2 regions of the Clostridium thermarum genome follow, and region 1 is predicted to be linked to the other one. Evidence: a T-box and tRNA genes for the amino acid it is inferred to sense, from the RefSeq annotation. Region 1 holds a T-box; the other holds one or more tRNA genes.
The links. A T-box is a leader RNA that pairs with one kind of tRNA and senses whether it is charged. The one in region 1 lies ahead of thrS (threonine--tRNA ligase), so its partner is inferred to be a tRNA-Thr.

Region 2: it encodes a tRNA-Thr, which carries the amino acid that the T-box ahead of thrS (threonine--tRNA ligase) is inferred to sense. The anticodon was not compared.

What each region holds. Positions count from the first base shown of each region.
Region 1 covers NZ_CP040924.1:1,981,626-1,987,419, forward strand. The annotation lists gene FHY60_RS09065 (HAD family hydrolase) at 1-345, shown strand, start outside; gene FHY60_RS09070 (aspartate kinase) at 426-1,763, shown strand; T-box leader at 1,834-2,074, shown strand; gene thrS (threonine--tRNA ligase) at 2,140-4,077, shown strand; gene FHY60_RS09080 (S1C family serine protease) at 4,201-5,277, shown strand; gene FHY60_RS09085 (M3 family oligoendopeptidase) at 5,412-5,794, opposite strand, start outside.
Region 2 covers NZ_CP040924.1:3,145,760-3,151,553, forward strand. The annotation lists gene metK (methionine adenosyltransferase) at 1-484, opposite strand, end outside; SAM riboswitch class I at 595-696, opposite strand; tRNA gene FHY60_RS14335 (tRNA-Tyr) at 907-991, opposite strand; tRNA gene FHY60_RS14340 (tRNA-Thr) at 996-1,071, opposite strand; tRNA gene FHY60_RS14345 (tRNA-Val) at 1,083-1,158, opposite strand; tRNA gene FHY60_RS14350 (tRNA-Tyr) at 1,171-1,255, opposite strand; tRNA gene FHY60_RS14355 (tRNA-Thr) at 1,260-1,335, opposite strand; gene FHY60_RS14360 (hypothetical protein) at 1,488-2,102, opposite strand; gene yyaC (spore protease YyaC) at 2,212-2,754, shown strand; gene mreB (rod shape-determining protein) at 2,897-3,913, opposite strand; gene spoIIID (sporulation transcriptional regulator SpoIIID) at 4,003-4,257, opposite strand; gene FHY60_RS14380 (M23 family metallopeptidase) at 4,442-5,167, opposite strand; gene spoIID (stage II sporulation protein D) at 5,459-5,794, opposite strand, start outside.

The DNA of each region.
Region 1 (5,794 bases):
ACAAATCCCCTGTTCCCAAGAAAGGCCATATATCATCGAATCAGGTGGGCAGGCTTTGAGCCTGAGGAATTTATATATGTATCCTCTTTTGAACAGAACCATTACTGTAAGCCTCAAGTATATTATTACAGAGAAGTTCTGGAACAAATTGATAAAAAACCGGAAGAATGTCTGATGGTTGGAAATGATGTCCAAGAGGATCTCATAGCCTCAAAGCTAGGAATCAAGACTTATCTCATCACTAATAACCTGCTACACAGATGTGATGAGGAAATACAGAGTGATTTTATGGGAGATTATGACGATTTTTTAAATTTTGTTAAAGAATTACCTAATATCAAGTGATGTAAATATTTACACAACATTGCATAATTATGCGAAAATTGATATTATAAATATATCTTGATGATATGGGGGTTATTATTATGGAATCAATTATTACTGCTAAATTTGGGGGAAGTTCACTAGCAGAAGCTGGTCAATTTGAAAAAGTAAAAAATATTATTGAGTCGGATCCTAATCGTAGGTATGTAGTACCTTCCGCCCCGGGAAAAAGGTTCTCATCCGATTATAAGATAACTGATTTACTTTATCTTTGCCATGCTCACGTTCAACAAGGTATACCTTTTAACGATGTATTTGACATTATTGCTGCCAGATATAAAGAAATCGTAGCATGCTTAATTTTAAAGCATAAGGAGTTAAAGGAATTAGATATTGATTCTATATTGAATGTGATTAAAAAAGATATAGGTTCAGGTGCTTCCGCAGACTATACTGCCAGCAGAGGAGAATATGTAAATGGTATTATTCTTGCAAAGCTCTTGGGTTATGAGTTTGTTGATGCTTCTGAAATCATCTTCTTTAACAAGCATGGCGTCTTTGACACAGTAAAAACTCAGGCTGCAGTAAAAGAAAAATTATTGTGTAAGGAACGGGCCGTTATTCCTGGATTTTATGGGGCTATGCCAGATGGAAGTATAAAAACTTTTTCTAGAGGTGGATCTGATGTTACCGGTGCAATCATTGCACGTTGTACCTCCTCTACCCTATATGAAAACTGGACAGACGTATCTGGCTTTATGATGGCAGATCCTAGGATTGTAAGCAACCCTAAGCCAATAGATACTATTACATACCGTGAGCTTAGAGAATTGTCCTATATGGGAGCTACTGTATTGCACGAAGAATCTGTATTTCCTGTAAGAGAAGCTGGAATACCGATTAATATAAAAAATACAAATAAGCCTGAAGATAAGGGAACCTTAATTTTTGATGATACTAACTGCAGTGAGAAACCTTCTACAATAACTGGAATCGCTGGTAAAAAGGATTTTACAGTTATTGCTATAGAAAAACATTTAATGAATATAGAGCGCGGCTTTTGCAGAAAATTACTTGCTATTTTGGAGCAAAATGAAATACATTTTGAGTGTATGCCATCGGGTATTGACAGTGTATCTCTAGTAGTGGAAGATAAATCTATTGCTAGTAAATTAGATGATGTAATTGAAGAAATCAAGAGACAGTGCAAACCGGATGCCATTGAGGTTTATCCCAATATGGCATTAATTGCTACTGTGGGAAGAGGAATGTCCAGATCTAAAGGTATAGCCGCTACAATATTTACTTCTCTTGCAAAGGAACAGATAAATATCCGTATGATAAATCAAGGTTCTTCAGAAATTAACATAATAGTTGGAATAGAAACTGACGATTTTGAAAAGGCTATAAGAGCTATCTATTCTGCTTTTGTAAATTAAAACCACCAGACGAAAAAATGCTCTTTACAGTGAAAAATTATATGCTATAATGTAGTTAAACAAAAAAATAATCAACACTATGATGAGAAGAGTAAGTTTTAAGACATTAACAGAGATAGAATACACCAGCTGAAAGTATTCTTTAATGTGTTATTACTGAAGACCACCTCTGAGTGACTCTAATAAAGTCCGGTAATTCCGTTATAATTTTTAAGTGGTTTAAAACTGTAGTGCTTCAAATATATGTATAGCAATACATTGCTTTTAAACAATTTGGGTGGAACCGCGGGAATTATACTCTCGTCCCTTTTCTTTTGAAAAGTGACGGGAGTTTTTTTAATTGTTAAAATTCAACAATAAAGAAGAAAGGAATGATATTATGAAAATAGTTTTAAAGGATGGCAGCGTAAAAGAATACAGCGAAGCTAAATCTGTATATGAAATTGCAAAAGATATAAGCGAAGGTCTTGCAAGAGTAGCTTGTGCAGGCTTAGTAAATGGCGAGGCAGTTGATTTAAGATATGTAGTTGATAAGGATTGCGAGCTGAGTATATTAACTTTCGAAGATGAAGGCGGTAAGAAGGCTTTCAGACATACTACTGCTCATATCCTAGCCCAAGCAGTTAAAAGACTCTTCCCTGAAACTAAGTTGGCTATAGGTCCAGCTATAGATGATGGTTTCTATTATGATTTTGATAAAGAAGGCTCCTTCTCTGCTGAAGAAATTGCTAAGTTAGAAGAAGAAATGAAAAAGATTGTGAAAGAAGAACTTCCAATAGAGAGATTTGAATTACCTAGAGAAGAAGCTCTTGCCCTTATGAGAGAAGCAAAGGAAGATTATAAGGTAGAGTTAATCAATGATCTTCCTGAGGATGCAGTTCTCTCCTTCTACAAGCAAGGTGAATTTGTAGATCTATGTGCCGGTCCTCATCTTATGAATACTAAGACTGTAAAGGCCTTTAAGCTCACTTTAGTTGCAGGAGCCTACTGGAGAGGTAACGAAAAAAATAAAATGCTTACAAGAATCTACGGAACTGCCTTTACTAAGAAATCAGACTTGGATGCACATATAGAAAAAATAGAAGAAGCAAAGAAGAGAGACCATAACAAGCTTGGTAGAGAACTTGAGCTATTCACTACTGTAGATGTAATTGGTCAAGGTCTTCCCCTGTTAATGCCTAAGGGAGCAAAGGTTATTCAACTTCTACAGAGATTTGTTGAAGATGAGGAAGAAAAGAGAGGCTATCTCTTAACAAAGACTCCTTTTATGGCAAAGAGCGACCTTTATAAGATTTCCGGACACTGGGATCATTACAGAGACGGTATGTTTATATTAGGCGATGAGGCTAGAGACGAGGATGTATTAGCCCTAAGACCTATGACTTGTCCTTTCCAGTTTATGATATATAATAGTTCACAAAAGAGCTACAGAGATCTGCCATTAAGATATGCTGAAACTTCCACCCTTTTCAGAAATGAATCTTCCGGAGAAATGCATGGACTTATAAGAGTAAGACAGTTTACCATCTCTGAAGGTCATTTAATTGTTACTCCAGATCAGCTTGAAGAGGAATTTAAAGGAGTTGTTGATCTAATTAACTTTATGATGACTACTCTAGGTATTGAAAATGACATCAGCTATAGGTTCTCTAAGTGGGATCCAGAAAACAAAGAAAAGTATATAGATAATCCAGAGGCTTGGGAAGCTACACAGATAAAGATGAAGAAGATATTAGATAATCTTGGCATAGACTATAAGGAAGCTGTTGGCGAAGCTGCCTTCTACGGTCCAAAACTTGATATTCAATTTAAGAATGTTCACGGAAAAGAAGATACAATAATTACAGTTCAAATAGACTTTGCATTGGCAGACAGATTTAATATGACTTATGTGGATAAGGATGGAGAGAAAAAGAGACCTATCATCATTCACAGAACTTCTATAGGCTGTTATGAGAGAACTCTTGCTATGCTTATAGAAAAATATGCTGGTGCCTTCCCTACTTGGTTAGCACCAGTACAGGTAAAGATACTGCCAATATCAGAAAAGTATCATGACTATACTGATAAAGTTAAAAAGCTCCTTCAAAGCCGTGGCGTGAGAGTAGAAGCAGACTACAGAGCTGAGAAGATAGGCTATAAGATCAGAGAAGCTAGGATGGAAAGAGTTCCCTATCTTCTAGTTGTAGGAGAAAAAGAAGAACAAAACAACGAAATAGCTGTAAGAAGCAGAAAGAATGGCGATGAAGGTCCTGTGGCACTAGATGCTTTTGTTGAAAGAATAGTAAAAGAAATAGAAACTAAAGAAAAATAAATAGTAGAAAGCTAGTCTGATATTTCAGGCTAGCTTTTTTCTGCTTTCATTAATTTAACATTATATTTCATTATAAGTTAGAAAACAATAATAGTGAAGTATAAGTATAGGGAGATGATAGTTATGAAGATACGTAGGCATAATTTAGTACATAAAATAATTGTTATTCTATTTATCTTAAATACTAGTTTTGTAACAGGTTGTGAGAGTTCAACAAATGAAATAAACAACACTGAAATAAATCCTGTTAAGACTAATTATTTAAGCTACTCAGATACGGTTCATCAAAATAACCAACTAATACCTGATATAGTAGAAAAGATAAGCCCGGCAGTGGTAGGTGTAGCCACTAGGAGTATTGTTGGTGATGGTATGCAGGATGGTTTGAAAATTGAAGAAGGCATAGGATCAGGCTTTATTATCAATGAAGAAGGTTATGTACTGACTAATTATCATGTTATTTCCGGAGCGGATACAGTAAAGGTCATATTCAGTAATAACACTGAAGCTAATGCAGGAATAGTTAATTACGATGAAAGCCAAGACTTGGCAGTAATTAAAATAACTGATAATGTGGAGATTACGGCGGTAGCACCGCTTGGTGATTCTGATGCCCTGAGTGTGGGTGAAACGGTAATTGCAATTGGTAATCCTTTAGGTAAGGAATTTATAGGTACTGTAACCTCCGGTATTGTAAGTGCAGTGAACAGAGGTATTATGATAGACAACAGAAAGCTCTCCTTTATTCAGACGGATGCAGCTATAAATCCCGGAAACAGCGGTGGTCCACTTATAAATACACAGGGCGAGGTAATTGGTATTAATACAGCAAAAATAGGTGCTTCTGGTATAGAGGGCATAGGTTTTTCTATCCCCATCAATATAGTGAAAGGACGACTTACTGCCCTTTCTACCCCTCTCCCCTACCTGGGCATGATGGCTATGAAGGTAACGGAAGAAATGAGAAGGTATGAAGCAATACCAACCGGAGTTTTTGTTAACGGCGTAGAAAAAGATGGCTGCAGCTGTGTGGCAGGCTTAAGATGCGGTGATGTAATAGTAGAATTTGACGGACAAAAGGTTACAGATGTAAAAGAAATTGAAGCCATAAAGGCAAAACATAAAAAGGGAGACAAAATTCAAGTGGTGTTTTATAGAAATGGTTATAGACAGGTAAGGACCATGACTTTAACCCAATAAGTCTTAGATTAATATTTAATAAGCAGTAGTAAGTTAGTGCATGGAAGTGTTATATATTATTGTTGCCATATAGGAATTATTATAATGAGGACAGTCATAGCCATCCCATAATAGGAATGGCTATTTTTATAGCTCTACAGATGGTCTTCAGATACACTGTCAAACCAACATGTAATATCACTGATAATTGTTTTGATACAGTCATCTTCAAAAGGAGACTTTAGGTCTACAAGTTTTACTAAGTCAGCAAAGGATTGGCTTCCGCCAGACTTACAGAGTTTGATATACTTACTCCAGGCACTGTCTCTGTTGTCATTTGCTGATTTCCAAAATTGTAGGGCACATATCTGAGCAAGCGCATAATCGATATAGTAAAATGGATATATATAAATATGTCTTTGCTGCTGCCAATAGCCTCCTTCTTCCAGAAAACAATTATCCTCATAATCTCTATGAGGTAAATATTTCATTTCTAAGCTGCGCCATAAGCTCTTTCTTTCTGCAGGTGACATATTGG
Region 2 (5,794 bases), 1.2 Mb from region 1:
TTCTTACCTCAGCTAATCTTCTTGCAAGCTTATGGGCTGTAGCTATAGGAAGGGGCATATATTCCGGTGTTTCATTTGTTGCAAAACCGAACATCATACCTTGGTCACCGGCTCCAACAGCTTCAACCTTATCCATTTCACCTTTCTTGGCTTCCAAAGCCTCATTAACACCCATTGCGATATCCGGAGATTGCTCATCTATAGAAGTTAAAACCGCACAAGTATCACAATCAAAGCCATATTTTGCTCTTACATAGCCTATTTCCTCTACGGTCTTTCTAACAACCTTAGGAATGTCTACATAACAATTAGTAGATATTTCCCCCATAACAAGTACCATACCGGTAGTTACTGCTGTCTCACAAGCAACTCTGGCATTAGGGTCCCGTTCAAGAATAGTATCTAGTATAGCATCAGATATTTGGTCACAAATTTTATCTGGATGTCCTTCAGTAACAGATTCAGATGTAAATAATCTCTTCATTGTAATTCGGCTAGCCTGAATATAAGTACAATATTCAGTTTATACCTTACACTCCTTTCATGTATATAAAATAAAAAACCTCTCCGATAAGAAGAGGTACGTGCCACCTTCTCTTATCTTGCAGTAAACTGCCGGAATTGGCACCTTTGTGAAAAACTTCACCGGTTGCCGGGTTTCATTGGGCCCTTTCCCTCCACCTCTCTTGATAAGAGTATATCCATATTCTATGATTAGTAAGCAAAGTTTATTGTAGCATCAGTAAAATCACATGTCAACAGGCATCAGCAATTAATAATAAATAATTAATGTCAATTATTCTAATTCGTATTTTTAATTTAGGGTTTTCATAAAAGGCTACCTCACGTGTGTTCTCACAAATTTTCTACGCAATGAAAAAAGGATACTTTACGGTATCCTTTTTGTGGTGGAGGAAGATGGATTCGAACCATCGAAGTCAGTGACAACAGATTTACAGTCTGCCCCCTTTGGCCACTCGGGAATTCCTCCAAAATGGAGCTGGCAATCGGAATCGAACCAACAACCTGCTGATTACAAGTCAGCTGCTCTGCCTATTGAGCTATGCCAGCATATTAAATTGTGGTGGGCACAACAGGGATCGAACCTGTGACCCTCTGCTTGTAAGGCAGATGCTCTCCCAGCTGAGCTATGCGCCCACGATTTAAATTTGGTGGAGGAGAGTGGATTCGAACCACTGAAGTCAGTGACAACAGATTTACAGTCTGCCCCCTTTGGCCGCTCGGGAACTCCTCCAATATGGAGCTGGCAATCGGAATCGAACCAACAACCTGCTGATTACAAGTCAGCTGCTCTGCCTATTGAGCTATGCCAGCATATTTCTTCTCAACAACTTATCGCTGTCGACAAGGAATAGTATACATAGAACTCCTTATTAATTCAAACCTAAATATAGACCATACATCAAGATTAAGTTGCTTTTTCTTAATTTAACGCCCATTTTCTTAATTTTAAGCCACATTTTACTTTATTTATCTATATATGCTTCTATGGTATCTACATACATGTACTTTTCCGCTATATCCTTAACTTTCTCATAGTCCTTGCTGCTCAATCTAGTCTTCAGAAGACTAAAGGTATTGATTATTCCTCTTGATGCATTCTCATCGTATAAATAGTTACTTATTCTGGCATAGTCCACTGGTGATATCTTTGAGGCTACGGTAAGCAATCTGGCCTTTTCAGCTAGAGTAAGCCTATCTTCTATTGTGTAGGATTCTACCTTAAACACAGCTGCACTATCAGGATATTCCTCTTCCTCCTGCTTTGTCTGGCTTTGCCCTTTATTCTTTCTGTTATCTATAACTACAAAGCTGTGCTCTTGAGGAATACTTCCCTCTTCTTCCTGCTCAGTTTTTGAATCTTCTTCCTCTGTATTTTTATCATTAACTTTTGAACTATCCCTGCTTTGAGCTTTCAAAGCCTGCTGTTCATCTGCTTGCTTTTCCTGGTTTTTCTTTTGAACTAATTTCACTTCTTCATATGGCTCAACATCTGTCTGCAGCTTGCTGCTTAATAACATTACAGCAACTGACACCGTAGTTGTAAGTACAACTAAAAATGATAGCAGTTTATACTTCATATTGCTCACCCCTATCTAACATTTTTTCATTTTTTCCATTTTTTATTCTAATTAACCTTAATATTCTAAATGTTTTTTTCATATATATTATCGAGGGGGTGTTGAGTGCTTGAATAAAATCAAAGTGCATTATAAAGATATACTTGCTTATTACGAGTTAGCCTACTTTATAAAAGACTATATCGATGAAAATACTTTAATTGTTTGTATTGGAACCGATAGGTGTATCGGTGATTGTCTTGGTCCATTGGTTGGGACATTTCTAAAGGAGAAATGTCTGCCGCTGCCTGTGTATGGTACAATATCGGAACCCATCCACGCTTTGAATCTTGACAAAAGACTAGCTGAAATTAAAAATCTTCACCCCAAAGCAAATATTATAGGCGTAGATGCCTGTTTAGGCGATGGCGATTGTATTGGTGAAATTCAGGGCAGAGATTATCCTATACATCCAGGAAAAGGTGTAGGAAAATCACTTCCAGATGTTGGCGAAAGTTCAATCATTGGTATTGTTGATTCTTCTGATAATAATGAACTTTTTACCAATAGAACTATCCGGCTTAACTTAATAATGGAAATGTCCAGAGTAATAGCTGACGGAATTTTACATGCTGTATATCTATCTCTCAATAGGCAAAAGAGAATTTTTTAATACTCATATATAACTGATCATGAGATTATTAAGATCTTCGATTATCACAAGTATGTAAAGATATCAACAAAAAAGATTTGCGAATGTGGTTTATTACATTCGCAAATCTAAAAAAACGGTATCAAAATATATCACCATTTAATCACATACTAATAATACTAGAATCCAATTCATCTAAATAATCAAGGGATTTACCGGTTCCTATTGCTACGCATTCTACAGAATTCTCTGCAATAAATACCGGAACCTTTGTAGCTTCGGATATCCTTTTGTCTAATCCGTGCAATAAGGCTCCTCCCCCAGTCATTACAATTCCCTTTTCCATTATATCAGCAGCTAGTTCCGGTGGAGTTTTTTCCAATACTGAATGAGCGCATTCTACAATTGCTGTAACAGTCTCATTTAAAGCCTCTCTTATCTCTTCGGAAGTAACAGTAAGGTTAGTTGGTAAACCTGTAATCAAATCCCTTCCTCGTATCTCCATTGAAGTGTCTTTATCTCTCTTATAGGCTGTACCAATATTAATTTTAATATCTTCTGCCGTCCTCTCACCTATCATTAACTTGTGCTTTTTTCTTATGTATCTTATTATGGCCTCATCAAACTTGTCTCCTGCCACCTTAATAGAAGATCTTACAACCATTCCGTCAAGTGAGATAACTGCTATATCAGTAGTACCTCCACCAATATCTATAATCATGTTTCCACTTGCTTTAGTTATATCTAGGCCTGCACCAATTGCAGCTGCCAGGGGTTCTTCCATCAAAAAAACCTTTTTTGCTCCTGCATTAATAGCAGCATCTTTTACTGCTCTCTTTTCAACTTCTGTTGCTTCACAAGGAACGCACACCATAACTCGGGGAGCAGAAATTCTTCTCTTTCCACAGGCTTTTTTGATAAAATATTTAAGCATTTTCTCTGTAATATCATAATCTGAAATTACACCATCTCTTAATGGTCTTATGGCAACAATATTTCCAGGTGTTCTTCCGATCATCTGTCTTGCATCTTGTCCTACAGCTAAAACCTTATTGGTTGTTTTGTCGATTGCTACTACTGATGGCTCTTCCAGAATAACACCCTTACCTTTAACATACACAAGAACTGTCGCGGTGCCCAAATCTATCCCCATATCCGCGCCCATACCAAAAAACCACATTCCTAAACCCACTCCTGACATATTACATATTATTAATTATTTTGCTATAAGATTACAAATTTCTCATTTTCATTATACTAGGAATGTGGTTAACCTTCAATAGCTTTATATTTCATCTTCGTGGCTTTTCCACCTCTGATGTGTCTTTCTGCCTTATTTAAATCCAGAATAAGCTTTGCTTGCATAGCAACAGCCGGATTAATCTTTGGTAACCTCTCTGTCATGTCTTTGTGTATAGTGCTCTTACTAACGCCAAAAACCTTTGCTGTTTTTCTAATAGTTGCCTTAGAATCTATGATATAATTAGCGACTTCAAGAACACGTTCTTCGATGTAGTCTTTCAAAGTGCTGCCTCCTTAACTCTCTATTATTTATAAATATGCGCTTATTTATTCTTAAATTACCTTTATCCAAACAACTATCAACTTTTTGTTCCCTTAAGTACCATATCTTTGCATATTTACAGCTATCAGTACCCTACCGGATAATACCTGAGATCTATCAAGTACATCCGGCAGGGAACTAAAATTAATTTTTCTCTAAAGGACTATAAGTTACATATTTTGCAGGATTAACATATTGATTATCCTTCATTACTTCAAAATGAAGATGGTCGCCATAGTATTCATTAGAGTAACTTCCTCTAGTTTTTCCTACGGCACCAATAACCTGGCTCTTCTTCACAGTATCGCCAACTTTTACTTTTACGTCCTCTTTTAAGTTAGCATATACAGTCTTCAGGCCATTTTGGTGATCAATAATAATATATTGACCAAGCTCTGTACCATCATTGTGAATGGCTTCCACTTTACCGTCTAATACTGAGTAAACAGGGCTATCAACCTTTGCCACAATTTCAATTCCGTTATTTGTCTTATAAGTTCCTATGGTTTCGCATTTTACCAAACCGGTATTATAAGTTGTGGCCTTTGTTCCTTCAACAGGTTTCACAAACGTGTAATCGACAGTTTGTGATACTGCTGTAGAATCTGAGCCATTTTTAGGAACAGAAATATTGGTATCATTTTTCACCTGAGTAGCGTTTGGTATCTCAGTAGTCTGCCCATCAGTATTATTTGCGGCCAGATTTGTTTCTGTAGTCTCCTGTACTACCGGCGGCTTAGTAACTGACTTGCTATTTCTTGCAGTAATAGCAGCAACCGTAGCTACAATACAGAGGCACACAAACAATATTACGTAGAATCCCTCCTTCTTAAAGAAGTTTGATGATTTGTCAAATAATCTTTTGTCCATACGAACACCTCCTTTTTGTAGTCTGTCCAGAGTACAGCAAATAATACATTTTTCCATTGAAAAATTTTCCTTATTTTCTGACTAAAACTGACATCTAATGGTAGATTTTTCATAATAAAAGTTTGATTTTAGTTGTCAAATGTCAGATATTAGATTTTCACGGAAGATTCTGCAGAATGTATAATTTGAACTCATAATTATATTTAATCTACAAAAAGGAAACTTTATACTAATAAAAGGGAATTCAGCCTCGCTGAATTCCCCCAACTCTTAATTTTGAATTCTTAATTGTTATTGTATTTTCTCAACCTTCGTTCCCTGATAGTAATGAGTTAAAATGCTAATATAGTCATAGCCCTTTTTAGCCATGGCATTTGCTCCCCATTGGCTCATGCCGACGCCATGTCCATTTCCCCGGCATAGAATTTCAACTACATACTGCTTAAAATTTAATGTAAAATTAGCAGAATTCAAATCCAGCATAAATCTAAACTGTGATCCGGTGATAGTTTCACTGCCGATTTTCATTTTTGTTACTGTGCCCGCGTCGCTGGTTTCCAATATTTCAATCTGTTTATGTAAGTTTTTTGCTGAAACCTTTGCAGAGGGAAAATTTTTATTTATGTT